One region of the Carnobacterium antarcticum genome, then DNA from elsewhere that is predicted to be linked to it. Evidence: predicted binding sites of a transcription regulator. Region 1 holds the regulator's gene; each other region holds the start of a gene.
What was found. The regulator LexA, encoded in region 1, represses DNA repair genes until DNA is damaged. The targets are predictions, from matches to a motif close to CNAACANNTGTTNG.
Positions count from the first base shown of each region.

Region 2: the regulator LexA is predicted to act here: its motif matches at 4,711-4,724, upstream of recA (recombinase RecA).
Region 3: the regulator LexA is predicted to act here: its motif matches at 7,154-7,167, upstream of dinB (DNA polymerase IV).

Region 1 is NZ_CP010796.1:450,533-461,035, reverse strand. It holds gene tkt (transketolase) at 1-1,277, opposite strand, end outside; gene NY10_RS02440 (DUF896 family protein) at 1,398-1,640, opposite strand; gene lexA (transcriptional repressor LexA) at 1,803-2,426, shown strand; gene NY10_RS02430 (adenine phosphoribosyltransferase) at 2,496-3,008, opposite strand; gene recJ (single-stranded-DNA-specific exonuclease RecJ) at 3,032-5,365, opposite strand; gene NY10_RS02420 (DegV family protein) at 5,486-6,352, opposite strand; gene NY10_RS02415 (DUF1836 domain-containing protein) at 6,363-6,956, opposite strand; gene NY10_RS02410 (acetate uptake transporter) at 7,138-7,752, opposite strand; gene mgtE (magnesium transporter) at 7,987-9,360, opposite strand; M-box (ykoK) riboswitch at 9,654-9,817, opposite strand; gene NY10_RS12745 (group II intron maturase-specific domain-containing protein) at 10,005-10,340, opposite strand; gene ltrA (group II intron reverse transcriptase/maturase) at 10,373-10,503, opposite strand, start outside.
Region 2 is NZ_CP010796.1:2,507,139-2,517,641, forward strand. It holds gene yfmH (EF-P 5-aminopentanol modification-associated protein YfmH) at 1-793, shown strand, start outside; gene ymfI (elongation factor P 5-aminopentanone reductase) at 790-1,515, shown strand; gene NY10_RS11895 (helix-turn-helix domain-containing protein) at 1,667-2,539, shown strand; gene pgsA (CDP-diacylglycerol--glycerol-3-phosphate 3-phosphatidyltransferase) at 2,646-3,227, shown strand; gene NY10_RS11905 (competence/damage-inducible protein A) at 3,414-4,688, shown strand; gene recA (recombinase RecA) at 4,842-5,924, shown strand; gene rny (ribonuclease Y) at 6,237-7,796, shown strand; gene NY10_RS11920 (TIGR00282 family metallophosphoesterase) at 7,952-8,755, shown strand; gene mutS (DNA mismatch repair protein MutS) at 8,813-10,503, shown strand, end outside.
Region 3 is NZ_CP010796.1:2,523,444-2,533,946, forward strand. It holds gene queA (tRNA preQ1(34) S-adenosylmethionine ribosyltransferase-isomerase QueA) at 1-655, shown strand, start outside; gene tgt (tRNA guanosine(34) transglycosylase Tgt) at 1,312-2,457, shown strand; gene yajC (preprotein translocase subunit YajC) at 2,548-2,871, shown strand; gene NY10_RS11965 (post-transcriptional regulator) at 2,996-3,277, shown strand; gene adhE (bifunctional acetaldehyde-CoA/alcohol dehydrogenase) at 3,627-6,164, shown strand; gene NY10_RS11975 (metal-dependent transcriptional regulator) at 6,364-7,011, shown strand; gene dinB (DNA polymerase IV) at 7,199-8,332, shown strand; gene NY10_RS11985 (metal-dependent hydrolase) at 8,443-9,123, shown strand; gene NY10_RS11990 (DRTGG domain-containing protein) at 9,152-10,483, shown strand; gene NY10_RS11995 (DHH family phosphoesterase) at 10,499-10,503, shown strand, end outside.

The sequences.
Region 1 (10,503 bases):
AAAGCGATTCCGTTAGCAGCAGCTGTCATTGCAAACTCACGGACACCGTACCAAATGTTCCGTCCTTCATATTGTCCCGGTTGGAAATCTTTTTCTCCAGCGACCATCGTGTTGTTTGAAGACGATAAGTCGGCTGATCCGCCCCAGAAATAAGGAACTTTTTCAGAGATAGCAGTCAAAACTTGGCTTCCGGTAACACGAGAAGCTAAAGCGTCGTCTTCTACGGAGAAGCTTGGCAATTCACTGTCCCAACCTTCTGGCAATTCAGTAGTCATCGACAATTCGAATTGAGCCGCTAGTTCAGGATGATCTTTACGGTAAGCTTCAAAAGCAGCCGTCCATTCTTTTTCCGCTGCAACGCCTTTATCGACCATCGTTTCTTTGAAACGTTGTGCTACTTCAACGGGCACGAAGAAGTCTTCGCCTTCCCATCCGTAAGCTTTTTTCGCTGCTTCGATCCCTTCTGGACCTAGTGGAGCACCGTGGACTTTATGAGATCCCGCATTAGGAGCCCCAAAACCGATCACCGTTTTCACTTCGATCAAGGTTGGTTTCGTTGTTTCTGCTTTTGCTGCTTCAAGTGCAGCATTGATTTCGTCTAAATCGTTTCCATCTTTTACTAAAATATAGTGCCAATTGTACGCTTCAAACCGTTTTCCAACGTTTTCAGTGAAGGCTTTTGAAGTCGGTCCATCCAATGAAATATCATTCGAATCGTATAACATGATCAGTTTACCTAACTCTAAATGACCCGCTAAACTTGCTGCTTCTGCAGAAACCCCTTCCATTAAATCGCCATCGCCACACAAAGCATACGTGTAATGATCCACGATTTGGTGATTTTCTTTGTTATACGTAGCGGCTAAATGGGCTTCAGCCATTGCCATTCCTACAGCATTTGCGATCCCTTGTCCTAATGGACCAGTAGTCGCTTCAACCCCATCGGTATAGTGAACTTCTGGGTGTCCAGGAGTCTTGCTTTCCCATTGGCGGAATTGTTTTAGATCATCAATCGACACCTGATAGCCTGCAAGGTGTAAAAGGCTGTACAACATCATTGAACCATGGCCGGCTGAAAGGACAAACCGATCACGATCCACCCACGTTGAATTTTTAGGGTTTACTTTTAATTGTTGCGTCCAAAGAGTATACGCCATCGGCGCTGCCCCCATCGGCAAGCCTGGGTGACCAGAATTGGCTTTTTGCACTCCGTCTATACTCAGTGTTCTAATTGTATTTACCGCTAATTGGTCCGTATTGTCAAACAAGTAAATCATCCTTTCAATTGTAATACCTCTATTTTACTGTTTTATTCCCATTGAAGCAATCACTGAATGCATTTTTTATAAAAACAGTCTTTCTTTTCTTAATACCTGCACTATTTATCGCTCCATTTGTTAGGAACGGTCGTGGATGCCTTTTTCTTTTTGGATTTCTTTCAATTTATCGGGAGTCACATCGTTGCCTTCCTCATCAACAACTTTTAGTCCTTCGATATGATTGCGCATTCCTCCCCGAAAAGCCGCTAAATACGCTTCGCGAAGTTTTTTTTGTTCTGCTTGTTCAGACAAGCTCAGCCCTTCAGCTTTAGATTTATTTGCTAATTCATTGATTCTGGTCAATTGTTCTTTAGGTAACATTTTACTCACTCCATTATTTGTATTCTTTAGCTACTATACCAAAAAAATCCTATAAAATACATCAAAGTGATTTTTAAATATAGCGAACATTTGTTTGATTCGCATATAATTTTATGGTATTCTATGAATAAGAAATATATAGGAATTGAGGTGCAGCTATTTATGCGTAAAACTCCAGAATCTAGACAAATTGAAGTATTACAATATATCCACGAACAAGTCCAATCAAAAGGTTACCCACCGACTGTACGCGAGATTGGAACAGCCGTTTCTTTATCTTCTACATCGACTGTCCATGGGCATCTGTCCAGATTGGAAAAAAACGGGTTTATCCAACGAGATCCTAGTAAGCCGAGAGCAATCGAATTAACAGCTACGGGGTTATCAAAATTAGGTGTTCAATTAAAACAAATTCCTTTGCTAGGAACTGTTACAGCGGGCGAACCCATCTTAGCAGTAGAAGAAGCGACTGATTATTTTCCGCTTCCGCCAAACTTAAAACAAGAAAGCGAATCGCTTTTCATGTTGACTATCCGTGGGGAAAGCATGATCGATGCTGGGATTTTTGATGGTGATGAAGTGATCGTCCGCAAACAATCCAGCGCCAACAACGGAGATATCGTTATTGCCTTGACCAATGAAGACGAAGCAACATGTAAGAGGTTTTATAAAGAAGATCATTATTATCGTTTGCAGCCGGAAAATGAGACCATGGATGCTATTATTTTAGATGAAGTATCTGTTTTAGGAAAAGTCGTAGGACTTTACCGCAGCCATATATTTTAATACAAAAAGTCGCTAAACAAATTTTGTTTAACGACTTTTTGTATTGTCCATTATTAGTTTATCAAGCTTCTAGTATTCCATTAAAGCTAAAATATCGTATCCTTTAATTTTGTCACGTCCATTTAAATCGGTTAACTCAACTAAGAAAGCCATACCGACTACTTCTCCTCCTAGTTGCTCAATCAATTTGACTGTTGCCGCAATTGTTCCACCAGTAGCTAGTAAATCATCGCAAACCAGCACTTTTTGTCCAGGTTTGATAGCATCTTTATGAATTTGCAAAACGTCATTGCCGTATTCTAAACCATAGTTGACTTCGACTGTGTCACGAGGTAATTTTCCTTTTTTACGTGCCGGCGCAAAACCGATACCTAATTCATAGGCAACGGGACATCCTACAATAAATCCACGAGCTTCAGGTCCAACAATCATATCCACGCCTTTATTTTTTGCGTATTGAACGATTTCGTTGGTAGCATAACGATAAGCTTCTCCATCTGCCATTAAAGGTGAAATATCACGAAAGATAATGCCTTCTTCGGGAAAATCGGGTACATTTGCAATATATTTTTTTAAGTCCATTGAAACTTTTCCTCCATCCAATTTTACAGTTCTTTTTTCAACTGTTGTTTTAACCAAGTTTCTAGTTCAGTAAACCGACTATAGATCAAAGCTTCTTCAGCTGCTATTTTTTTCAAACGGTTTTGATAAGTAGTCGATTCAGTCAACTCTTTCTTTTCAGCATTTGGAACAATATTCATAACACCGTCTTTTATTGTAACAAATCCTACTTCAAAAAACACAGAAATCATAAAAATCAATAGTTTTTCTTTTATTTTCAAATGCGTTGCTAATAAACTTATTTTATGACGAACATCAATATCAATATGAGTTGCAGTATACTTAAAAACTTGTGAAAATTGCATCCGACTAGGTATTCCAGTAAGATAAGCTTCTTCTTGGTTAAAGAAACAAGCCACAACCTTTGTTGGCTCTACCTGATTCAATACAGTGCTTAATAAAGTTAAATCTGAGGGGCAATCAACTAAAATAAGTTGATCCGTGTGCAGGATAAAACCCTCGGCACTTTCTTGATCAGTGATCAAATGACCGTAACTTGTCTCAGTGATGCTGCTTTCATATTGTTGATAGTTTTTTTCATTGAAAAATAAATAATCAGCAGGTGCCATCTGCCAAATTGCTGGAGCGATTTGAGTACTTCTCAAATCAAAAACTTGCACTCCCTCAATTGCCAAATCTTCAATCATCAACTGAGGCTTACGCAACCCATTCCATTCATTGATGCTTAACTGTCCCACAATCGATAGTTCAGCATCAGCACCAATCTCAGCTGCAACAGGGCCGAATTGAAAACCAATCACATCTAAAGATGCTGCTTCATCCATTATTTTTAATTTCAAATGTGCATTATCTCCGCCGATACGTCGAACATCTTGTGCTTTTACATTTTCGAATAAAAAGACCGGTTTAGGATTATCCGTTCCAAAAGGAGCAAGCTTTTGCAGCTCTTCGATTGATTCCACGCTACTCTCAGCTATGGTCAACCGTTCATCAACTACGATTTCTTCCGTTAACTGCTCAGCTAAACCGCTTTGCAGTAAGAAAGCATTGAGTTCTGTTTGAATCGCACCAATATTCTCGACAGGCAGTGTCAAACCTGCTGCCATATGGTGTCCGCCAAAATTCGTCGTCAGGTGACTGACATCTTCTAATGCTTCATACAGATGGTAAGCTGACACGCTTCGTCCTGACCCTTTAGCTGTCCCATTCGTCCTATCCATATTCAATACAATGGCTGGTTTTCCAGTCTTGCCAACCACTTTGCTGGCCACGATTCCTAAAACTCCTTCATGCCAGCCTTCTTTTGCTAATACATACACATGCGGGTTCGCATCGCTTTTTTCAATCATATCAAAAGCTTCAGCTGTGATGGTTGAAACCAAGGCTTGTCGTTCTTTATTTTTCTCATTAATTAACTGGGCTAAAGAATTCGCTTCGGCCTCATCGAATGTCGTCAACAATTCTACAGCAGGAGCAGCCTCGCCTAAACGCCCAATCGCATTCAACCGAGGGGCTAAAATAAAGCCAATCGTCTCTTCATCTACTTCTGATTGCTTGGCTCCAGCCACCTTGCATAAAGCAGCTAAACCCACTCTTTGCGATTCTCTTAAAACAGCTATTCCTTGCATGACCAAAGCCCGGTTTTCTCCTAATAAAGAAACTAAATCCGCCACGGTACCAACAGCTACTAAATCGAGTAATTCAAGTGGAACTTCACCCAGTAAAGCAGTCGCCAGCTTAAACGCTACTCCTACTCCTGCCAAATCTTTAAATGGATAGTGGCCATTTGGATGACGGGGATGAACAATTGCATAAGCCGCTGGCAAGATTGCAGGCAATTCATGATGGTCGGTTATGACTACATCAATTCCTAACTCATTGGCTTTAGCAATCGCCTCATGTCCTGAAACACCATTGTCACAGGTAACGATCAACCCAGTTCCAGCTTCAATCAATTTTTCAAACGCCTGAGTATTCGGACCGTAACCGTCGCTAAATCGATTTGGAATATAAAAATTTACTTCTCCGCCAATCATTTCGATGGCTTCTTTCAAAACGGCCGTACTTGTGACACCATCCGCATCATAGTCGCCATAAATAGTGATCAGCTCACCTTTTTCAATTGCTTCCATAATACGGGAAACGGCTTTATCCATATCGTGCATGAGAAAAGGATCATGAATCCACGTCTCATCGGGCTTCAAAAAATGCTGGATTTCTTCTTCTGTCTCTAAGCCCCTTTGTAAACACAAAGTCGTAAATAATGATGTGAAACCTAATTTCCGGCTCAATTCTTTTTCATGTTCTTTGTCCATCATCGTTTCTTTTACTTTCCATTTTGTATGTGCTTTTAGCAAATCGTTTCACTCCCAACTTTCATATTATAGCAAAGAAACCTCCTGAAATGTTATTTAAAAGTCTAAAACAAACAGAAAAAAGCTTTCCTAATAGAAATCAGGAAAGCTTTTCGTTTCACTTTAAGGTTCCACGATACAGACACCGATCCCGATTAACCCAGGACCCGTATGAACACCTAGTGCTGGGCTAATTTGACCTTCGTAAATTTTATCAAAAAGAGGCAATTGTTTTTTAAGTTCAGCACGAATGCCCGCAACTTGACTTTCAGCAGTTTTTCCGCCATAAGCAATAGCTAAATGGTATTTTTTAGCCGTTCCTGCAAATTCAACTGCTAAAGAAATTGCTTTTTGAACACTTTTCTTGCTGCCGCGTATTTTAGCGACGGTATCATAAACCCCGTCTTCATTGCAGGTAATAATAGGTTTTAAATTTAACATATTACCCAAGACAGAAGCGACCAAACCGATTCGACCACCTTTTTGCAGATACTCTAACGTTGGTACGTGGAAAAAGATTTTAGACTTCGCAACATCTTCTTCTAATTTAGTTTTGATGATTTCCCAATCCAAGCCTTCTGCAACATAAGTATAGGCTTGGACAGCAATCAACCCGCTGCCGATTCCGATATTTTTTGTATCAACTGTGAAGATATCCAAATCTTTAAACTGTTCCGCCACTACTCGAACCATATTGTTTGTGCCGCTCAGTCCACTAGAAATAGTGACACAGATCACTTTTTCAAAGCCTTCTGATTGAATTTCTTCCAGCATTTCAGTGATGGTTTCGCCGCTCGGCAATGAAGTTTTAGGTATTTCTTCTTCTAACCGATCATATACATCTTGCGCTGTGATATCCACATTATCAGTGAATTCTTCATTATTATAGATAATTTTTAAAGGAATAACTTTCATATTTCCTAACTTAACGATTTCTTCAGGGACATTGGACCCAGAATCGACGAGAAAAGCAATTTTTTCTTTGTTCATAATTATCTCCTCACAGTTCAGTTTCTTTTTTTTGTTTGGTCTCTTTCCTATTTGCTGTTTTTTCTTGAGCAATCAAAGATAACGTTTTTTCAGTAACGATTTTAGTCGCTACCGCTATCGTTGCAGTGCGAACAACTAAATTAGCCATATCTGTATCATTTGGCATCAACGGCAAAGGGTGTCGATCTTTTTTCTCCAAATGTGAAGCGATAGCTATCAAAGCTGCTTCTTGTTCAGTACAAAACAAATCATACGCTTCCCGAATGCCGCTGATTGAAGCTTGATAGATAATTCCTTCTTTAACTTCTGGAATAGTCAAGACTTGTTTCAAAACAGAAATCGCAATTAGGTACGCTAAATGTTTTTTCTTATATCGCTTTTTCACAGGAGCTGGAATCAACCCTAATTTCACATAATTATTTACCATTGACGCCGTAATGATTTTTTTCTGTTGACTCGGATTAAACACAGAAAGATAAGTATCAATCAAAGTCAGTACTTGATCCATGTATAAATCAAAATCTGGCAAGTCTTCCCAACGCGGAAACCGAAATTGAGTAATTTCTTTTGTCCAGGCTATTAATTCTTCTTCTATTTTATTCATGTAGTCACCTATTCTAACAATTTAATTACCCATAGTTTACCATAAGTCAGATAACTAGACAAACTAGTTATTGAAACTAGATATTTTTTTGAAAAGCACTTCGAAGAATCAGCACCTAAAGGTAACCGCATACATAATAGCGTGGTTTAAACTCCTCTTGCAAGAAGAGGAGTTTCTTTTTTTATTTTTTAAAAATACCAAAAGGTTTGCCGATTGGCAAGAAAGTATAACCAAAATGTCCATTTAAAACTGCTGCCGCACTTCCATAAAAAGCAAAGATAGCAATCAAAAACTCAGCAATAGCAGCCATCATGTGAAAGAAGTTTTCTGCAATTCCAAAACTTGACATAAACAGCCCTAAGAAAAGAAAAGCAATCAATAAGAAAATCATAAATAAATTTTTATTGGTTTCCATCGCTCCCAATGTCATAAACACAGTGAAAACAAAGTAGCCTAAGAAAGCCACACCTAATTGTCTAGGGTCATACATTGCCTGAAAAGCAGCTCCAAATAAACCGTTTTGAACCATCCAGCTCATTCCTGTTCCTAACCAAAATAAGCCGTAAGCTGCAAAAGCTGTTGCTCCAAATAAATTGTTGTGTTTTGCATCATATGACGAAGCAATCAACTGCCCAATTCCACCTAGCATAAAAGCCCAAGGGACGATACCGGAAACGCCGTTAGTCCATCCTAATTTTTGTGTAGAAGCAACTAATGTCACCATTGCTAATCCAAATAATCCAATTGCTGTTGGATCTATTATTACCTGTTTAACCTGAACATGTTCTTTTTTCACTGTATGCATACTCCTCTGTTTGTAATATCAACTTATTCAAAGTAGCATCTCCTACAGCTTGAGTCAATAACACTTTGATTGATTTCGCTTTCAATCCTTTAAACCGACACTTTGATTCACAAGTTCTCTTTAGATTGGTTAAAATCTTTTAGATAGAAAAGTACTGTTTTAGGTTTGCCCTAAAAAGAGCAGCACCAAACGTCTTGAGATACGTTTGGTGCTGCTTCCAGATTTTTAAAGCACATGGAGTAGTTTTGTTGCTACGCTAAAGTAAATCAATAACCCCATTGCATCATTGATGGTCGTGATGAAAGGACCAGAAGCAATAGCAGGGTCAATTTTCAGTCTGTTGATAAGAAAAGGAATTACAGCACCCACTACAGTAGACAAGCTTAAGGTCACAAAAAGAGAAAACCCAATAATCACTGCTAAAACTAGATTCTGATAAAAGATACATACTACGAGTGCTAATACTATTCCCGCAGCTAACCCGATTATCATTCCTGCTACTAATTCTTTTAGTATATTCTGCCAAAATTCTTCCTTGGTTCTTTTTTCTCCCATAGAAATGTTTCGGACCGCTACTGCCAATGACTGCGTTCCTACATTTCCGGCTGAATCCATAATAATGGGGATAAAAGCAGCAAGCACTACAACTTGATTCAAAGTTTCTTCAAAAGAACTAATTAAAGAGGCACTGATCATTCCCAAGAAAACAAGGATGATGATCCACGGCATCCTTACTCGAGCAGTTTGCCAAGCGCTTTCTTCTCCTCTTTCCATTTTGCTTTTAGTTTTTCGGATAGCAGAAAATTCATTAAAATCTTCTGTAGTCTCTTCAACTAGAATATCCATCACATCGTCAACAGTTACAATTCCTAACATCACATCTTCATCGTTTAAAACAGGAACTGCTAGTAAATCGTAATCTTGAATCATACGTGCAACTACTTCCTGGTCATCATTGATTCTCACAAAGGTTAGCTGGGTAAGCATAACGTCTTGAACTTTTGTATCTTCTGGATGAAGAATCATGTCACGAAGAGACAAAATACCTACCAATCTGTTTTCTTTATCTAAAACATAAATATAGTAAACCATTTCTGTTTCTTTAGCAAAGATACGCACCATTTTTACCGTCTGCTGCACAGTGTTTTCAGGAGAAACACTGATAAATCCTTTAGTCATAATGGATCCGGCAGTCTCTGGCTCATAGGCAAGCATTTCTTCTACTCTGCTTCTTTCTGCTGCATCCAACTGGTTTAAGAGAGCCTGTCTTTCTTCGTCATCTCGGTAGGATAAAAAATCCACCACATTATCTATCTCCATATAATGGAATAAATTCGCAATATATTCAGTTGAAAAGGCTTCATAGGCTTCCGTTTGATCAGCGGGATCCATCCATTCAAATAATTCCGCAAACTCTGACGGTTCCAAGAAACTCTCTACTTTTTTCTTTTTTTCAGTATATAGAAGATGGAAGAGTTCTACTTGGTCATTTGTATGGAGTTTTAAGAATAACTTACGAAACTTCTTACGATTATTTTCCTTCGCAGCTTTAAAGATTCCTTCATAGTAATTATTTTTTCTATCATCAATTCTTTTCATTAAAATCATTCCTCTCAGGAAGGCTCCTCAAACGAGCTTCTCCTTCTTGTAATAGTTTATGTAGCGTATGGATGGGATGTTTTTGATTTGTTTCATCTGTCGACAAGACGGAATAGAATCCATCCGAACCACCTCCCTTAAAGGATTTTATGATAAGGCATCAAGAGCAAGATAGGAGCAAAATTATTCTTCTGCTCCTATCTGTCTTTAAGATAAAATAGAAACAAAAAAAACACGCTCCGAAGGGCGTGCAAAACAATTGCTGGGCAAGTTGCTTCAAATGGGCTTAATCCCCGCACCCCTTCATTGAGTTTCAGCACTGTACAGCATAGGGTCAGACCCAGCTACGTTAAAAATTTCCTTAATTCGAAAATTCCTGTTGACCCGTTGGCGTCTTTGGACGTTTCTGGGCAGTAGCTTATCTCTGGTACAGTAGCCTCACCTAACAAGGCTATTTAATTCTATCTATCTTATTCATTGTAGGACAAAAAAAATTAATATTCAAGCCAGCTCTTTTTTAATGATGCGCTTTAGTCTTTTCTAACTTTGATCTGTCTGAATTCTATTCTATATTAATCGAGTAGGAGGAGCCTTACGGCTCCGACCTCTCACACCACCGTACGTACCGTTCGGTATACGGCGGTTCAATAACTTAAGTATCTCTGCTGGAAAAGTTGGTTCAGGTCTTTTAGACCCCAATTTACCAGCTTTTTCTTCGTAATCGCTCGGTGAAGTGTGTGGGTACGGGTCATACGCCAATACCCTTTTCTCGTATTAGCCACCTTCCATGCTTCTTCTTTCTCTATTCCATACTTTCTTAACATACGAAATTTAGTCGATACTTTGTTCCATCGTTTCCAACATAGTTGTCTCAATCGATGATTTAGCCAATGAGCTACGCTCTTGATAAAGCTTTTCATATCTCCAATTCCATAATAATTAATCCAGCCTTGTGTATAGAGGTCAATTTCTTTTATAATTTGTTTGAATGTACCAGGACGTTTTCGGCTCGTTAGTTTTCTGAGTCGGTTACGGAACTTGAGTTTAGCCGCCTTAGATGGGCGGCTTCTGACTTTCCCTGTGTTTTCCAGATAGTGAAACCTAGAAACTTAGCTTTAGCTGGAGTAGTCACTTTACTTTTTT
Region 2 (10,503 bases), 550 kb from region 1:
TGATATTGCAGGAACAGTCGACAGCATTATGGATATTACAGCAGACTTATTGATGGAAAGTTATCAAACGTTTTATCATCCTAGCAACATGAATTTGTTTGTTGTAGGAAAAATGGATCCAGCAGAAATGATGGATTGGATTCGAGAAAATCAGGCTAAAAAAGAATTTCCTGCAGCGACTGAAATCAAGCGTCATTTTCCAGAAGAAACTGTTGCAGATATTGTACCTTTTGCTTCTATCACCATGCCTGTGAACCGTGCTAAAAGCATAGTAGGCGTTAAAGGAATTGGGCCGGCTCCGGAAGGAAAAGCGGCTTTGGCATACAAAACAACTATGGATCTCTTGCTAACGTTGTTATTCGGACCGACTTCAGCTAATTATTTGAAGCTTTATGATAGTGGAATTATCGATGACAGTTTTTCATACGATTTTAGTTTAGACCGTACATTCCATTTTGTCGATATTGGGGGCGATGCAAAGGACGCAGAAGCTTTCAGTACCGTAGTGAAAGAAATACTATTAACAGCCAAAGAAAGTCCAGAACTAACGGAAGAAAATCTAACCTTAGTGAAAAAACGGATGATTGGACAAGTTTTGCAATCGTTAAATTCTTTAGAATACATTGCCAATCAATACAGTCAACAAGCTTATGGCGATGCAACGTTATTTGATTTGGTTCCTATTATTGAAACTATAACGCTTGATCAATTGAAATCATTAGCAGAATGCTTTATGCAAGAAGCTCATATGAGTGTCTTTCATATTTTGCCTAAAGGAGCCGATGAAGCGTGAAAGCAGCTTTGATCATGGGAGCAAGCGGCGACATTGGTAAAGGAATTGCTGAAGAATTAGCCGGAAATGGCTGGTCATTGTATCTGCATTACCATTCCGATAAAGAAAGTGTAGAGCAGCAACTGCAAACGTACCGTTTCGCTTATCCCAAACAAGATTTTTTTGGTATTCATCTAGATATGACGGATGAGACTGGAATTGCTGTGTTCACCGAAAACATTTTTCAGTTGGATGCAATTATTTTTGCTAGCGGGTTTACAACCTTTCAGCTGCTAACGGAGGTTACTTCGGCTACAATGGATCAAATGTGGACCGTTCATGTGAAAACACCTATTTTATTGGCCCAGCGATTGCAGACTAAGTTGTCCTATTCAGGTAACGGCCGTATCGTTTTTATTAGTTCTGTTTACGGAGAGGCCGGAAGCCCGATGGAGGTGCTGTACAGTACGACAAAAGGGGCACAGTTAGCTTTTGTTAAAGCTTACAGTAAAGAAATAGCCAGCCTTGGAATTACGGTCAATGCAATTTCTCCCGGAGCTATTGCAACTAAAATGAATGCAACTTTCAGTCTAGAAGAAGTAGCGGAACTGGAAGCAGAAATCCCTGTTGGTCGGATGGGAACCATTTCGGAAATCAGTTTTTGGGCCCATCAATTATTGGATCCAAGAAGTGCTTACTTGACTGGACAATCGATTGTAGTGAGCGGCGGCTGGTTAAGATAACGAGCCGCAGAGCTGTCGAATGTAAAAGCATCCGATTAAAAAGGACAGGTTAAATAAAAAGAGATGTTTCTGAGTGTTTTGATGTGTTATAATTACAATGATATGAGCTTTTTATGCTCTCTAAACAAGAGAACAGGTAGGTGAAGACTTCATGAATGAAATCGGTGAAAAGTTACAAGAGGCTAGAAAAGCCAAAGGGTATACTTTGGATGATTTACAACAGATGACTAAAATACAAAAACGTTATTTGATTGCAATTGAAGAGGGCAATTATAATGTTATGCCAGGAAAATTTTATGCACGTGCTTTTATCAAACAATATGCGGATACAGTTGGATTAAATGGGGATCAGTTATTAGAAGAGTACACTGATATCGTGCCTCATACACACGATGAAGAGTATGTTGAAAAAGTATCCAGCAGCCAAACACGTTCTGGAAATAAAACAGGGAACGAATTACTCGGAAAAGTTCAAGATTATTTGCCGACTTTGGTTATTCTGTTGGTCGTTGTGGTTATTGCTGCAGCTATTTATTTCGCTTTTATTAAAACCAATCAATCTTCTCAAGAAAGTTTGATAACGAAAAACTCAGAAAGCGTAGTCGTTTCAAGCGCTGTTTCTAATTCGAACGATGCAAAAGATTCCTCAACTGAAGACTCTGCTACATCAGAATCAGAAAAAGAAGAAACGAAACAGGTTGTTTCTGTCCTGTCATCAACCGGTTCTCAAACAACCTATTCTGTAACAGGAACTACTGCAGAAAACACTGTTTCATTATCTGCTGAAGGCGGCGAAAGCTGGGTTAGTGTTGAAGCGGACGGAACGATGATCGATCAAGCGTTATTGACAGATGGCGATGTCTTGGATGCTGCTATTCCAGCTGATACAAAAACGGTTAACATCGTCGTGGGGAATGCATCTGTAACGGGTGTTAAATTAAATGATGAAAACGTAGATTATGCGCCTGAAGCAGCTAACGCCGTGACCCAAAAAATTGAGTTTCAATTTGAAGAAACAGAATAAACGAAATTGAACAATGAGAGTCCCTTATGTATGGAATACATCAGAGAGGATTCTTATTGTTTTGATTTTAACGTACTTAGAAAAAGAATAGAGAGAAGGCGATGTTTTGAATTTACCTAATAAACTTACGGTTGTTCGGATTATTATGATACCTGTATTTGTTATTATTTCCTTAGTTCCTTTGGATTGGGGTGTTTGGCATGTGTGGGGTTCAACCATTGAAATCACCCAACTGAGTGCTGCAATTATTTTTGCTTTAGCTAGTTTAACCGATTGGTTAGATGGAAAGATTGCCCGTTCTAGAGGATTGGTAACTAATTTTGGAAAGTTTGCTGACCCTTTAGCCGATAAAATGTTGGTTATGACAGCTTTGATTGTTTTAGTTGGACAAGGACTTGCTCCTTCATGGGTAGTAGCTATTATCGTCTGCCGCGAACTAGCTGTGACAGGTTTACGTTTATTGTTAGTAGAACAAGGTGGAACGGTGTTAGCAGCAGCATGGCCTGGAAAAATAAAAACGGCAACACAAATGATTGCGATCATTTTGTTGCAGATCGACAATTTACCATTTGCAGCTTTAGGGATTCCAATGGCTAGCATCATGCTGTACATCTGTCTGTTTTTCACTATTTATTCGGGAATCGATTATTTTATTAAAAACAGTGCAGTATTTAAAGGATCTATGTAAAAAAAATAGGAAGGAATGTTTTTAGTTAATTGAAGCATTCCTTTTTTTGTTGCCTCTAACCTATGCTAAACTACTACTAAGTAAAATCTGACTAAGAACACCTTTATTGAGTCAGAGGTCATTAAAGAACGAGGAAAAAGACAAAAATAAATAAATAGTGCATATACTAAAGTAAGGAGAAAAAAGATGAACGCTGAAATTATTGCTGTTGGAACGGAATTATTATTGGGACAGATCGTCAATACGAATGCTGCTTTTTTATCGCAACAACTCGCAACGTTAGGAATTGATGTGTACCACCAAGTTGTTGTAGGAGATAATCCGACCCGATTAAAAGAAGTGATCAAAATAGCAGAACAAAGAAGCGATTTGCTAATTTTAACGGGTGGCTTAGGTCCTACTAAAGATGATTTGACTAAGCAAGTGCTGGCAGAACATTTAAACAAAGAGTTGGTTTTGGATTCAGAGACTATGGCTAACATCACTGATTATCATAAAAAAATGAATCGGACAATGACGGAAAACAACCGGATGCAAGCACTGGTAATAGAAGGTGCAATGGTTTTGAAAAATCCGAATGGTTTAGCTGCTGGGATGTTTATCAAGCACAATGAGCAGACTTATTTACTATTTCCTGGTCCCCCGCATGAATTGAAAGCCATGTTTGTTCAAGAAGCAAAACCAATACTGCTAAGTTATGCTGATAAAGAAGATGTTTTAATGTCAAGAGTAATGCGTTTTTTTGGTATCGGAGAATCGCGTTTAGTTACTTTATTAGATGATTTGATCGAAACCCAAACCAATCCCACACTCGCTTCTTATGCGGGAGTCAATGAAGTGAGCGTGCGTTTGACGGCCAATGGAAGGACTGAGACGGATTGTCAAAAACTATTGGATGACTTAGAGGGAAAGATCCAAGACCGTGTAGGAGACTATTTATATGGGTATGGGGAAGAGACGCGCTTGGTCGAAGTAGTTGGTGAGCTGATCAAAAAACAACAATTGACTCTAACAGCTGCAGAGAGCCTGACAGGTGGAGCTTTTCAAAGTATGTTGACAACGACGGCTGGCGTTTCTGAATACTTTGAAGGGGGAGTAGTGACATATAGCAATCGTATAAAAGAAGACATCCTCGGTGTATCAAAAGAGACCATTGAACAATATGGGGTAGTCAGTGCACACTGCGCCATTGAAATGGCACAATGTGTTAAGAATCAATTTGGAACAGATATCGGTGTCTCCTTTACCGGTGTTGCAGGTCCTGCAGAATTAGAAGGACAAAAATCAGGAACGGTTTGGATTGGCTATGCTTTTAAAGATACCGTTTCTTATGCTAAATGCTTCCATTTTGGAAAAGGGCGCAACAGCAATCGCGAACAAGCAGTCTTATCGGCTCTGGATATGATCCGACGAGAATTGTTAGGGAAACCTATTGAGGGAAAAACTTATCTAAAAGATTAAAAAACCTGTTGGAAAAACAAACCGAATGTTTGTTCGCTTTTTTCTTGCTTTTAAATCAAAAAAAAGTTATAATAAGACTTGCGAGACTAATTAAAACAACTAACTAATTGAATGAATTTTGACAGATAGAAAGTAGTCAAGGAGGACACATTAATGGCAGAAGACCGTAAACAAGCATTAGATGCAGCATTGAAAAAGATTGAAAAAAACTTTGGTAAAGGTTCCGTAATGAAACTAGGGGAAAAAATCGATACCCGTATTTCTACTGTTCCAAGTGGCTCTTTAGCACTGGATGTTGCATTAGGAGTGGGCGGTTTCCCAAGAGGCCGAATCATTGAAGTTTATGGACCAGAAAGTTCTGGTAAAACTACAGTAGCACTGCACGCTGTGGCAGAAGTTCAAAAACAAGGCGGAATTGCCGCTTTTATTGATGCAGAAAATGCTCTAGATCCTAAATATGCTGCGGCATTAGGAGTAGACATTGATGAATTGCTTTTATCACAACCCGATACCGGTGAACAAGGACTAGAAATTGCTGATGCATTAGTATCAAGTGGAGCAGTTGACATCGTTGTAATTGACTCAGTAGCTGCTTTAGTACCGCGTGCAGAAATTGAAGGCGAAATGGGGGACAGTCATGTAGGGCTGCAAGCTCGTTTGATGTCTCAAGCTTTGCGTAAATTATCCGGTTCAATCAATAAAACAAAAACCATTGCGCTATTCATCAACCAAATTCGTGAAAAAGTTGGTGTGATGTTTGGTAACCCGGAAATTACTCCTGGTGGACGTGCTCTAAAATTCTATGCAACAGTTCGTTTAGAAGTAAGACGTGCAGAACAAATTAAACAAGGCACGGATATTATGGGAAACCGTACAAAAATCAAGGTCGTAAAAAACAAAGTAGCGCCGCCTTTCAGAGTGGCTGAAGTGGATATTATGTACGGAGAAGGGATTTCACAAGTCGGCGAGTTAGTAGATATGGGGTCAGAAAAAGACATCATTGATAAGTCGGGTGCTTGGTATTCTTATGAAGGCGAACGTATTGGTCAAGGACGCGAAAATGCTAAAAAATACTTTATAGACCATCCTGAATTACGAGCTGAAATCGAAGAAAAAGTTCGAGCAGCTTATGGTATTGGAGATGCACCAGCAGAGCCTGTTGAATCTGCTAAACCAGAAGAAATAAAAGAAGCAAAAGCAACTGTTAAAAAGAAAATTGCACCAGAAGAGATATAAACTTTATTAATAAGCCTAACAAAAAAACCATTCGTTTAGATTGGTTTTTTTGTTATAGAGAAAAATGAAAAAGATAAAGGAAAATAATCGATAAAATAGGATAGCGTTCTCATTTCAGGAACAAAAATGACCGAAACACCTCTAAAAAACATTATTAAGTTGACATGTTTGATGAGGACAATTAAAATTAAGATATCTATTACTTTATCTTTAGATAACAGGTAGGTTTTATTGGTAAATAAGTGTGTAGCTCTACCAAATAATTGATAAATAATAAATGACAAATTAAATATATGATACGGAGGTGGAAGAATGAATTTTATCAGTATAGCCTTCGCTATCGTTACTTTAGTTGTCGGTCTTTTTGTAGGATATGCTATCCGCAAATCAACCCATGAAAAAGAACTGGCTGGTGCTAGAAACACTGCAACTGGAATATTGGATGAAGCACAAAGAGAAGCAGAAACCATGAAAAAGGAAGCGATGTTAGAAGCGAAGGATGAAAACTACAAATACCGAACTGAAATTGAAACTGAGCTGAAAGAGCGAAGAAATGAGGTTCTAAGACAAGAAAATCGTTTGGTACAACGGGAAGATAACATCGACCGTAAAAATGATGGCTTAGAAAAGCGTGAACAACTGCTTGAAGCAAAAGAAGAGAAATTAAGTTCAAGACAACAACTAGTGGACGATTTGGAGAAGAAAGCGAAAGAATTGGTTGAGCAACAAGAAACCGAACTAGAACGTGTAGCTGCACTTTCAAGAGAAGATGCGAAACACATTATTATTCAAGAAACAGAAGATGACCTGTCACACGAATTTGCGGTAATGGTCAAACATTCAGAAGAAAAAGCTAAAGAAGAAGGCGATCGCCGTGCGCGTAACTTGATCGCTTTGGCCATTCAACGGTGTGCTGCAGATCAAGTATCCGAATCAACAGTTTCCGTGGTTACCTTACCAAATGATGAAATGAAAGGCCGCATCATTGGACGAGAAGGACGGAATATCCGAGCTTTGGAAACATTGACCGGTATTGATTTGATTATCGATGATACGCCAGAAGCGGTTATTTTAAGCGGCTTTGATCCGATTCGTCGTGAGATTGCTCGTATGACGCTTGAAAAATTGATTCAAGACGGCAGAATTCATCCGGCCCGAATTGAAGAAATGGTTGAAAAATCACGTAAAGAAATGGATGAACGTATTAGAGAAATTGGAGAACAAGCGACCTTTGAAGTGGGAGTCCATTCCATTCATCCAGATATTATCAAGATATTAGGACGCTTGCGTTTCAGAACAAGCTATGGGCAAAATGTTTTGCAGCATTCGATTGAAGTTGCAAAATTAGCGGGCGTATTAGCTGCTGAATTAGGCGAAGATGTGACTTTGGCTAAACGTGCAGGCTTGTTGCATGATATTGGTAAAGCTTTAGATCATGAAGTTGAAGGTTCACATGTAGAGATTGGCGCAGAAATCGCAATGCGCTATAAAGAAAACTCAACTGTGATCAACGCTATTGCTTCTCATCATGGCGATATTGAAGCCACATCTGTGATTTCTGTTTTAGTCGCTGCTGCGGATGCTTTATCTGCTGCTAGACCAGGAGCAAGAAGCGAATCGCTTGAGAATTACATTCATCGTTTAGAAAAATTAGAAAGTATTTCTAATGGTTTTGAAGGAGTAGAACAAAGTTACGCCATACAAGCCGGACGCGAAATCAGAATTATGGTTAAACCAGATAAAGTTGATGATTTGGAAGCTGTAAGTTTGGCGCGTAATGTCCGCAATCTGATTGAAGATGAGTTAGATTATCCAGGACATATCAAAGTAACGGTTATTCGTGAAACACGAGCGATCGAGTACGCAAAATAAAATGAGAATCAATGAAAAAACGAGACGACTATGCTTTAGTTGTCTCGTTTTTCGTTTAAGCTGTAAAAGAAAGGAATGTTTTTTCGTGGCTTTTCTTTACACAGATTTATTGTTAAAATAGAATAGATGCAACTAATAGAGAAGAGGCAATAAACATGAGATTATTATTTATTGGAGATGTCGTAGGTTCGATGGGCCGGGAAATGGTACACGATCATTTAGCAAAGTTAAAGCAAAAGTACAAACCTCAAGTCACCATTTTAAACGGCGAAAATGCAGCAGCAGGACGCGGAATTACCGAGAAAATTTATAAAGGTTTTTTACAAGATGGCGTAGATATTGTAACCATGGGAAACCATACTTGGGACAATCGAGAAATTTTCGAATTTATTGAAGATGCAAAAAAAATGATTCGACCGGCTAACTTTCCTGAAGGTACGCCTGGGAAAGGCATTGCTTATATTAAAGTGAATCAATTGGAATTGGCTGTTATCAATCTACATGGACGAGTGTTTATGTCAGATGTTGATGATCCTTTCCGAAAAGCAGATGAACTTGTTGAAGAAGCTGGTCAACGCACACCTTTGATTTTTGTTGACTTCCATGCTGAAACAACCAGTGAAAAACAAGCGATGGGCTGGTATCTTGATGGTCGCGTATCGGCTGTTGTTGGCACTCATACTCATGTTCAAACGAATGATGCGCGCATTCTACCTGCAGGCACAGCTTATTTGACCGATGCAGGTATGACAGGACCGTACGATGAAGTTTTGGGTATGAACCGTGATGCAGTAATAAAACGCTTTTTAACCCAAATGCCGACACGTTTTGAAGTGCCTAAAGAAGGACGTAAAATTTTATCCGGTTGTTTTATTGAACTTGATGATACAACGGGAGCAGCAAAAAAAATTGAACCAATCGTTATCAATGATGATCGACCATTTGGCGGAGACTTTTAATCAAAGGGACATAAAAACAGGAAAAACAAAAGGAAAGTATGAAAAGGGGGGATTAGCATGCCGCAAAAAACACAACATACCCCAATGATGGTGCAATATTTAGGAATCAAAGAGCAGTATCCAGACGCCTTTTTATTTTATCGCCTGGGAGACTTTTATGAGCTGTTCAATGAAGATGCGATCAAAGCATCACAATTACTGGAAGTTACTTTAACGACACGAAATAAAAATGCAGAAAATCCTATTCCAATGTGCGGCGTACCTTACCATGCTGCAAAAGGGTACATTGATGTTTTGATTGAAAAAGGCTATAAAGTGGCAATCTGCGAACAAGTAGAAGACCCAAAAACGGCTAAAGGTATGGTGAAACGTGAAGTTGTTCAGCTGATTACACCTGGTACGGCAATGGATTCTAAAACGATCGATGCAAAAACCAATAATTATTTGGCTGCTCTTTCGGTCACAGAAGAACAACAAATAACTATCGCCTATGCTGATTTAAGTACCGGCGAGCTGAAGGCTGCCCAACTAACTTCAATTGATGATGTTATCAATGAATTAAGCAGTTTAAAAACAAAAGAAGTTGTTTTTAAAGAAGCTGAGCATATTGAGCTGCAAACAGAATTACAGACAAAATTAGGCATACTGATCTCAACACAAAAAGACATTGAAGAAAATGCTGAATTTGCCTACTTGTCTAGTGAAGTAGAAAACACAGGTATTTTGTCGGTATTAAAAATTTTATTGTCTTATTTAAGTGTGACTCAAAAGAGAAGTTTAGCGCATTTACAAAAAGCAGAAGTTTATACACCGACACACTACTTAAAAATGGATCATTATTCTAAACACAATTTAGAGTTGGTTACATCTATTCGAACGGGCCAAAAAAAAGGTACCTTGCTTTGGCTAGTAGATGAAACAAAAACGGCAATGGGAGGACGCTTACTGAAACAATGGATTGACCGACCGTTGATTCAAGAAACCGCGATTCGCGCTCGACAAGACATTGTGGAAAGTTTAGTGAATCACTTTTTTGAACGAACCGATTTAAATGAAGCATTGACGCGAGTATATGATTTAGAACGTCTGGCGGGCAGAGTAGCTTTTGGGAATGTAAACGGCCGTGATTTAATTCAGTTGAAAACCTCTTTAGTACAGATTCCTCAATTAAAAGAGATCATTGAACTAATGAATAAAAATGAATGGGATTCGTTGTTGTCTGATTTAGATACGGTGCCAGAAGTTGTGTCTTTGATTGAGAATGCTATCAATGATGATGCACCTTTATCGTTGAAAGACGGCAGTGTAATCAATGATGGATTCAATCAAACCTTGGATCAGTACCGAGATGCTATGCGCAACGGCAAACGATGGATTGCTCAATTAGAAGCAGAAGAACGCGAAAAAACCGGCATAAAGACCTTGAAAATCGGCTATAATCGTGTATTCGGTTATTATATTGAAATTACTAAGTCCAATTTGGCCAATTTGCCAGAAGGAACGTATGAACGGAAACAAACGTTAGCGAATGCTGAGCGATTCATTACTCCGGAATTAAAAGAGAAAGAAACTTTGATTTTGGAAGCAGAAGAAAAATCGTTAGCATTAGAATACCGTTTGTTCACAGAAGTGAGAGAGACTGTTAAAGCTTATATTGAACGGTTGCAGTTATTAGCGAAGACAGTAGCAACGATTGATGTATTGCAAAGTTTTGCAACCATCAGTGAAAAGTATCATTACGTTCGTCC
Region 3 (10,503 bases), 530 kb from region 1:
TGGTGGACGAATCATTGATTTTTTTTATGACGGTATTTTTTTGGAAGTCTTAGAATCTCTTGGAGAAATGCCTTTACCGCCTTATATTAAAGAACGACTCGAAGACAATGAACGTTATCAAACGGTTTATGCAAAAGAAAATGGTTCAGCAGCTGCTCCTACAGCTGGTTTGCATTTTACTGAAGAGTTATTAGAAAAAATTAAAGCTAAAGGGGTTCAATTGGTTTTCTTAACATTACACGTCGGGTTAGGAACGTTCCGGCCCGTTAGCGTCGATTCCATTGAAGACCATGAAATGCATTCTGAATTTTACCGTTTATCTGAAGAAGCCGCTAGCCAATTAAATGAAGTAAAAAAGGCAGGTGGCAGAATTGTTGCTGTAGGAACAACTTCTATACGGACTCTTGAAACCATTGGGACAAAATTTAATGGCAGCATTCAAGCAGATAGCGGCTGGACTAGTATCTTTATTTCTCCAGGCTATGAGTTTAAGTTAGTTGATGCTTTTACAACTAATTTTCATTTGCCTAAGTCAACTTTGGTTATGCTCGTCAGTGCTTTTGCGGGAAGAGAGCAGGTTCTAGCAGCTTATGAGCATGCTGTAAAAGAAAAATATCGGTTTTTCAGTTTTGGAGATGCGATGTTTGTAAAATAAACAACAAAAAAGAGAAGCGGGCTGAAAATGCCAACTTCTCCTTTGTTTTAAGAGAGGTATGAGTGAACTTTTTTTTTAGAATCGAACTGTTTGGATATTAAACTTCTTTTGAAAAAACGACATGTGATTCTTTTATACTTTATTCGTTGCGTTCATTTAAGCGTAAACTAACTATCGAGCTAAGATTTGTTTTTTTTAATCGCCTACTTAACTGATTGACTTAACTGAATGGTTATTGAAACTGGTAAATCGAAACTGAATGTTGATTTTATTTGTTTCTTTGAAGCTAAACAAAAAAGAAAGTTTGTCGTTCACTCATACGTGCATCTCTCTTTACACTCATAATATAGCATGAAAAGGTATCGCTTACAAGTTAAGTGCTTAAGAAAACCAATTTATTTTAGGTTTCGGAAATAGACCGGTTTAAAAACTTGAATAGATTGAAAAATGTCGTAGTTCGTTTATTTTTAAAATACGGATCGCAAAAATATCTGTTTCTTATTTTGCGATAAAAGGCTATATTAGGTGGTAATAAAAGCCTCTTAAGGTCTAAGCGGGTTTGCAAAAAAAGAAAATTCTTAGTATAGTTACTAAAGTGTTAAAATACGATTGACAAAAATAAAATTGCCAAGAACAATGAAAGTAGGAAAATAAATATGTCTGAACCGGCTATTAAATACCGTTTAATAAAAAAAGAAAAACATACTGGTGCTAGATTAGGAGAAATCATTACTCCTCATGGAACCTTCCCTACACCAATGTTTATGCCAGTAGGAACACTGGCATCCGTTAAGAGTATCGCACCTGAAGAGTTAGAAACTATGGGAGCAAATATTATTTTAAGCAATACCTATCATCTATGGTTAAGACCAGGAGAAGATATTGTCGAAGAAGCGGGTGGATTGCACAAATTCATGAATTGGGATAAAGGAATCTTAACCGACTCTGGTGGGTTTCAAGTATTCTCATTGAGTGATATGCGCCGCATTGAAGAGGAAGGGGTTCATTTTAGAAATCATCTGAACGGTTCGAAAATGTTTCTTTCTCCAGAAAAAGCTATCGGCATCCAAAATAAGTTAGGTCCGGATATCATGATGAGTTTTGATGAATGCGCTCCTTTTGAAGAAAGTTTTGATTATGTGAAAAAATCTGTTGAGCGAACTAGCCGTTGGGCAGAACGTGGACTAAAAGCTCATGCTAAACCCAACCAACAAGGATTATTTGGTATTATCCAAGGCGCGGGCTATAAAGAATTGCGTCAGCAAAGTGCTAGAGATTTGGTTTCAATGGATTTTCCTGGTTATTCAATCGGTGGTTTATCCGTTGGAGAGCCTAAACACTTGATGAATGAAGTGTTGGATTACACTACACCGCTGATTCCTGAGGACAAACCTCGTTATTTGATGGGAGTAGGAACAGCCGATTCTTTGATTGACGGAGTTATTCGCGGTGTAGATATGTTTGATTGTGTATTGCCGACGAGAATTGCTCGTAATGGAACGTGTATGACCAGCAAAGGGCGAGTAGTTATTAAAAATGCACGATACGAACGGGATTTTGGCCCGCTTGACGACAAATGTGATTGCTACACTTGTAAGAACTATACTAGAGCGTATATTCGTCATTTAATCAAAGCAGATGAAACGTTTGGTTTACGCTTAACGAGTTACCACAACCTTTATTTCTTGTTAAATGTGATGAAAAACGTTAGACAAGCTATCATGGACGATAACTTGCTTGAATTTAGAGAAAACTTTTTTGAAGAATATGGGTACAATAAACCAAATGCTAAGAATTTCTAACAATTCTTAAAAATGTGTAGTACTGAAGGGCAAAGTTTGGTACAGTTAGTACTAGGCTAGATCGAATCGATGAAAGAATGGAGTGAAGAAATGGATTTTATTATTACTATTTTACCTTTTGCTGCGATTATGGGATTGATGTATTTTATGATGATCAAACCACAAAAAAAAGCGGCTGAAAAAACTAAAAACATGTTGGACTCTTTGAAAAAAGGTGACGGTATTGTAACAATTGGTGGCTTGCATGGAATCGTTGATGAAATTAACGATGTAGAAAAAACGGTTGTTCTTGATTGTGAAGGCATTTTCTTAACCTTTGAAAGACGCGCAATTGCACGCATCAAAGATGTCGCTGTTGCCTCAACGATTGAAACATTTGAAGCCAATCCAGAAGATACCAACGACGTAGAATAAAATAAAAGCGATCATTTAGTGAAACAAAAGAGAGGATGAAGAGTCTTTTCTTTTGTTTTTTTTCACTACTAAAAATGAATCAATAATTGGGCAAAAAAATCCCCCAACGTAAGGAGTGTTTGATTTGGCTAATGATTCAACACCTTTATTTGAAAAGTTGGAACCCTGGTTAAACTTGAAAATCCAAGAATTCCACACACTGGGTTACCAACAGATTACAAAAGAAGATCTATGGCATTATTTAATTTATTTTTCTTGGAAAAAAGCTATTCCCAAACATTATTACCAACAAATTCGGCAAGTCATGACGTTGACTCCTAATGATTATTTAGATTTTGCCTCTGTAGAAGCGCTGATTTCTCCAGCTAGTTCATTAGACGATATGGATTTAAAAAGTTTATTTTAAGAAAAAGGCTAAGGCCTTTTTTTATATTCAATTGTGAATAAAGTTCTATTCTTATCGACAAGAGTTGTTTAGAAATCAAACTAATTCAGATAGACGAAAATCAATTATAACCTTTATACGTTAGGGTTTTAAAGGCTTTTTGTAAAATGTTAAAAACTTTCCATTAAAAGCTTTACAATTTTTGAATAATAGCTTATGCTTGTATTGTGAAAAAGATAACAATAAGAAATAGGGGGAGTAAATGATGACTTCTACAAATACAGCTTCTACAAACACGCTAGAAAAGATTGCGAAAACTGAAAAAAAGACCAATGGAAAAGAAAGAACGGTTCGCACTCAAATCGATGAAATGATTTGTAAAGGGAAAAAGTCTTTAACTATGTTAGAAACATTTGATCAAGAAAAAATTGATCATATTGTCCATCAAATGGCTTTGGCAGGATTAAGTGAACACATGACATTAGCAAAAATGGCTGTTGAAGAAACTGGTCGCGGTATTTATGAAGATAAGTGCATTAAAAATATGTTTTCAACAGAATCTATTTGGAATTCGATTAAAGATAATAAAACAGTAGGAGTTATCAGTGATGACGATCAATCACAGTTAATCGAAATAGCTACACCAGTGGGAATAGTCTGTGGGGTAACTCCAGTAACGAATCCAACTTCAACGACTTTATTCAAAGCTTTGATTTCCATCAAAACAAGAAACCCGATCGTCTTTGCTTTTCATCCTAGTGCACAAAAATGCTCCGCAGCAGCAGCACAAGCGGTTTTAACTGCCGCTGTTGAAGCTGGAGCACCTGAAGATTGCATTCAATGGATCAAGCAACCTTCTCTCGAGGCAACTAATGCATTAATGAATCATCCTGATGTTGCAATCGTTTTAGCTACTGGAGGTTCCGGTATGGTTAAAGCAGCTTATTCAACAGGGAAACCTGCTTTAGGGGTCGGTCCTGGAAATGTACCGAGTTATATCGAAAAATCAGCTAAAATCAAACGAGCTGTCAATGATATCATTGCTTCTAAGTCATTTGATAATGGTATGATCTGTGCTTCTGAACAAGCTGTTATCGTGGACCAAGAAATTTATGGAGCAGTAAAATCAGAATTTGAAAAGCATCAAGTTTATTTTGTTAAAGTTAATGAACTAGAAAAATTAGAAAATGCAGTGATGAATCAAGATAAAACAGCTGTAAATCCTGCTATTGTCGGGCAATCGGCTTGGGAAATCGCTGAACTTGCAGGGCTGAAAATACCTAAAGAAACGAAGATAATTGTAGCTGAATTAGCTGGAGTCGGAAAAGATTATCCATTATCACGCGAAAAACTTTCCCCAGTACTAGCAATGTTAAAAGCAGAATCTACTGAACATGGCTTTGACTTAGCTCAAAAGATGTTGGAATTAGGCGGATTAGGGCATTCTGCTGCTATTCATACGTTAAATGACAAGCTAGCGAGAAAATACGGGGAACAAATGAAAGCTTGCCGTATTTTAGTGAATTCACCAACAGCACAAGGCGGCATAGGAGATTTGTACAATAATATGATTCCATCCTTAACGTTAGGTTGCGGTTCATATGGGAAAAACTCTGTATCTAAAAATGTTTCCACTATTGATTTATTGAATATCAAGACAATTGCGAAACGGAGAAATAATATGCAGTGGTTTAAACTACCGTCAAAAATTTACTTTGAAAAAAACTCGATTCATTATTTGCAAGAAATGGAAAATGTTGAAAGAGTCTTCTTGGTTTGTGACCCAGGTATGGTTGAATTCGGTTATGCAGACAAAATTATCAATGAACTCTACAAGCGTAAAAATCGCGTGCAAGTAGAAGTTTTTTCAGCGGTTGAAGCTAATCCATCAACCAATACCGTTATGGCAGGGACAGAGGCAATGATCCAGTTCCAACCGGACACCATTATTGCTATCGGCGGTGGATCAGCGATGGATGCTGCAAAAGGCATGTGGCTATTTTATGAAAAACCAGAAACAGAATTTTTTGGGGCGAAACAAAAATTTTTAGACATTCGAAAACGGACTTACAAAATTCCGACTTTAGATAAAACCCGATTTATTTGTATTCCGACAACTTCTGGTACAGGTTCGGAAGTTACTCCTTTTGCGGTGATCACGGATAGCAAAACACATGTGAAATATCCGTTAGCTGATTATGCTTTAACGCCAGATGTTGCGATTATTGATCCCCAATTTGTAATGAGTGTTCCTAAATCAGTGACAGCCGATACCGGAATGGATGTGCTGACTCATGCAATTGAATCCTATGTTTCTGTTATGGCAAGCGACTATACAAAAGGGTTGAGTTTACAAGCAGTCAAATTAGTATTTGAACATTTAAGGGATTCTTATGAGTACGCGAATGAAGAATCACGAGAAAAGATGCACAATGCCTCTACCTTGGCTGGTATGGCTTTTGCAAATGCATTCTTAGGAATCAATCATTCAATAGCTCACAAAATAGGCGGTGAATACAACATTCCTCATGGTCGGACGAATGCCATTTTACTGCCTCATGTCATTCGTTACAATGCAAAAGATCCTTCAAAACATGCACTATTTCCCAAATACGAGTATTTCCGTGCGGATGAAGATTATGCGGAAATAGCACGATTTATGGGATTCAAAGGCACAACGACTCAAGAGTTAGTTGAATCGTTGATTGCTGAAATCGTTCAATTAGGAAAAGATGTCGGCATTGAAATGAGCTTGAAATCTCAAGGAGTAACGCAAGAAGTATTAGATGCTACTGTTGATCATATGGCTGAATTAGCGTTCTTAGATCAATGTACGACAGCTAATCCAAAACAACCTTTGATTAGTGAACTGCGTCAAATTATTATTGAAGCCTACGAAGGCGAATAAAAATTCAGCGTTTTTATAAATGAAAGAGCCAGAACAAAATCAACTTTTGTTCTGGCTCTTTACATCTTGATTTATGGTCCATAAAATAATTTTAGGCTTTCCTAAACTTAATTTATGGATGTATTGCTTTAAAAAGAAGGAAAAGCTATAATTAAAAGGAGTTCAGCAAGGGTAAAAAAAGGAAAAGCAGGTGATACAAATGACACCCAATAAGGAAGATTATTTAAAAAAAATATATGAACTTGGTGGGACGGATACTAAAATAAATAACAAAGAAATAGTGAAAGGGTTGGAAGTTTCAGCAGCATCCGTTAGCGAAATGATGACAAAACTATTGAAAGAAGGATTTATTGAACGAATCCCTTACCAAGGCGTACAGTTAACAGCAGAAGGACTGCGCAAAGCCAGTATACTGGTGAGAAAACATCGCTTATGGGAAGTGTTTTTAGTGGAGCATTTAGGCTATTCGTGGAATCAAGTTCATGAAGAAGCAGAAATTTTGGAACACGTTTCATCCACTGAACTAACCAATCGCTTGGAAGCTTATTTAGATTATCCAACAGTTTGTCCTCATGGGGGGATGATACCGAACAAAGAGGGTGTTTTAAATGAACCTCCTTTGCAAACTCTAGCTGAAAAGAAGGTAAATGAAAAAATTGTGATCAAGCGCGTAGCGGACCAAAAAGATCTGCTTGATTACTTAGTATCAGTAGGAGTAAAAGTCAATGACGAATACACGATTAGCGACATTGGTGCTTACGAAGGCCCCATTACAATTGAAAAAGGACAAGCAAGCATTCCGATTAGTTTTAAGGCAGCTACGAGCATTTATGTAGAAGCAATCTAAGTAGCGCCTATCCTATAAGGAAGAGTATTTTCTATTAAGGAATGAAGCGCCCCCGTAAATTGGATTTCAACATCTAACTTATGGAGGCTTTTTTGGTTTTTGGAAGAAAGTAATCTGGCAGTTTTTTTGAGTATCTTGAACAAGAATGTACGTTCGCGTATAATGAAGAGGAAAGGAGGCGAAGAAGGTGAAAATAGGGGTAGTGCAATTTGACGAACCGATCAGAGATACATCAAGAAAAATTATTCACGTAGATATGGATGCCTTCTTTGCCTCTGTTGAAGAAAGGGAACATCCCGAATTAAAAGGACAGCCTATTATTATTGCGAAACATCCGAGATTAACGAGCGGAAAAGGTGTCGTTTCTACCGCTAATTATGTTGCAAGAACATATGGTGTCCATTCTGCTATGAGTGCTCAAAAAGCTTTTGAATTGTGCCCCGATGGAGTCTTTATCCAAGGAAATTATGAGTTATACCGAGAAGTATCAGAAAAAGTCCGTGCGGTTTTTAAGCGGTATACAGATATTATTGAACCACTATCTTTAGATGAAGCTTACCTGGATGTGACTGAAAATAAGCAAGGCTTTAAGAGTGCGACGCATATGGCTTACGCTATACAAAAAGAAGTCTGGGAAAGTGTCCGCCTAACTTGTTCAGCTGGAGTGTCTTACAATAAGTTTATTGCTAAATTAGCCTCGGATTATAAAAAACCAGCTGGTGTTACAGTGATACCACCGGATCAAGCCTTACTCTTTTTAAAAGAATTGCCGATTGAAAAGTTTTATGGAGTCGGTAAAAAAACTGTGGAACGGATGCACGAATTGAAGATTTTTACAGGAGAAGATTTATACCAAAAAGATGAAATGGAATTGATCCATCTTTTTGGCAAGATGGGGTATTCTTTGTACCGTAAAGTTAGAGGAATTGATGATTCACCGGTACGCACGAGTCGTGAAAGAAAATCGGTCGGTAGAGAAAATACGTATGAAAAAAACTTGACCACAGAAAATGAAATAATGGCAGAATTAAGATTTTTAGCAAAAAAAGTCGAACGTTCGTTGCTGAAGGAACAAAAACATGGAAAAACCGTTGTATTAAAAATTCGTTATTCAAACTTTGAAACCGTAACGAAACGAATCACGCTGCCTAATTCGATCAAAGATGCTGAAGAAATTTTTTTCCAGATTCAAAGTTTATGGGATGATATCGGAGAGCTTCAAAAAGGAATTAGGCTTCTAGGGATTACAGTTACGACCCTAGATCCGCTGACATTTGAAAATATTGTTTTGCCGCTTTGGGAAAATGACATCAGAATGTAGGGTTAGCTAAGCGACCCATAGTGCTAAATTGCAATCTCTTTTTCACAAGGGTATAATAAAGACATTAATACAGTTTTACTGGAGTGTTCTATTGAAAGGGGAGCTCAAGAATGAAGGTATCATGGCATGGACAATCGTGTGTACAAGTTTTGACAGATACAGGGTATACTATTTTAATCGATCCGTTTATCACAGGTAATTCTAAGAGTGACTTGAATCCAGAAACAGTAGCAGCAGATGTTATTATTATTACGCATGCACATGCTGATCATATCGGCGATACAGAAGCTATTGCTCACAGAACAGATGCTTTGATTGTTGCAAATGTGGAAATCGCAGAATTTTTCGAATCAAAAAAATTGAAAACACATGGAATGCAGATGGGTGGGAAACATGCCTTTGATTTTGGAGAAATTAAAATGACACTTGCTATTCATGGTTCGTCTTACGAAATAGACGGAAAACCAACGACACTGGGACTAGCTGCGGGTATTATTTTTCATGCTGATGGAAAGACGCTCTATCATGCAGGAGACACCGCTCTCTTTTCTGATATGCAGTTGATTGGAGCCTACAGACCTCTCGATATAGCCTTTTTACCGATTGGGGACAATTATACAATGGGCATTGAAGATGCTACACTAGCAGCATCTTATTTAAAGGCTAAAACGGTTGTTCCGATTCATTACAATACATTCCCTTTGATTGAACAAGACCCGGAGGCTTTTTGTCAAAAATTAGCAGGGAATCAAGGTCGTGTATTAGCTGTAGGAGAAATTTTAGAGGTTTAAAAGAGCAAAAGTTTTTGGAGGGTAGCAAATGGCCACGAAGCACGATCAAATATTAGCTTATATAGAAACTTTACCTGTTGGAGAAAAAATCTCTGTCCGGATCATTGCCAAAAATTTGCGAGTCAGTGAAGGAACGGCCTATCGTGCAATCAAAGATGCACAAAATAGCGGATTGGTTTCTACCATTCAAAGAGTGGGGACCATTCGAATTGAACGGAAAATGAAGGAAAGTATTGAAACCCTCAGTTATGGAGAAGTTGTGAAGATTATCGAAGGAGATATTTTAGGCGGTGAAAAAGGCTTAAATAATGATTTGAATAAATTTATCATTGGTGCAATGACAGACGATGCCATCGTCCGCTACATCACTCCTGGCTCTTTAATGATAGTCGGCAACCGTGAAAGCGTTCAGGAACTGGCTTTGAAAAAAGGCGCCGCTGTTTTGATTACGGGTGGTTTTGATACAAGTGATAAAATTATCAATTTAGCCAACGAATTAGCATTGCCTTTGATCAGTACTACTTATGATACATTTACTGTAGCGACAATGATCAATCGAGCAATGACGGATCAACTGATAAAAAAAGAGATCATTGTCGTTGGAGACATTTATACGAAATTAGAGCAAACAATGTATTTGAATGTAGAAGATACTGTATTGGATTACCGTAAATTAAACGAAAAAAGCGGTCATACTCGTTTCCCGGTAGTCAGTAAAAACTTACGTTTAGTGGGCATTGTGGCTGCTAAAGATATGATTGGAAAAGCTGATCAAATAAGTATTGAACGAGTGATGACCAAAGATCCGACACTTGTAAAAACACATATGAGTGTCGCCAGTGTGGGGCACTTGATGATTTGGGACGAATTAGAAGTCATGCCGGTAGTTGAAGATAATTTGACTCTTATGGGGATTATTTCTAGGCAAGACGTTATGAAAGCTATGCAGTCGGCACAACGTCAACCTCAAGTTGGCGATACGATCGCAGATCAAATCGAAGAACAAATAGAACTAAGCAGTGAAGATCCCGACGACTGGGCTTCAGCCATCCCATCTTACAAGTTTAGTGTAACGCCGCAAATGACGGACTCCGTTGGAACCATTTCATTTGGTGTGTTAAGTGAAATCATAACCAGTTGTGCGAAACGTTCGTTGCTGGTTTATCAGAAACGGAACGCGTTGATTGAACAAATGGATTTGCATTATTTTAAAATGATTCAATTAGAGAGTGTTTTAGAAATCAAACCCAAAGTCTTTGAAATAGGCAGACGTTCGTCAAAGTTTGATATTGAAGTCTATGTTGAAAATGTATTGGTTGCAAAAGCAATCGTTATTTGCCAAATGATGCAAAGAAATTAAAAGGAGCAAGCAGTTATGAC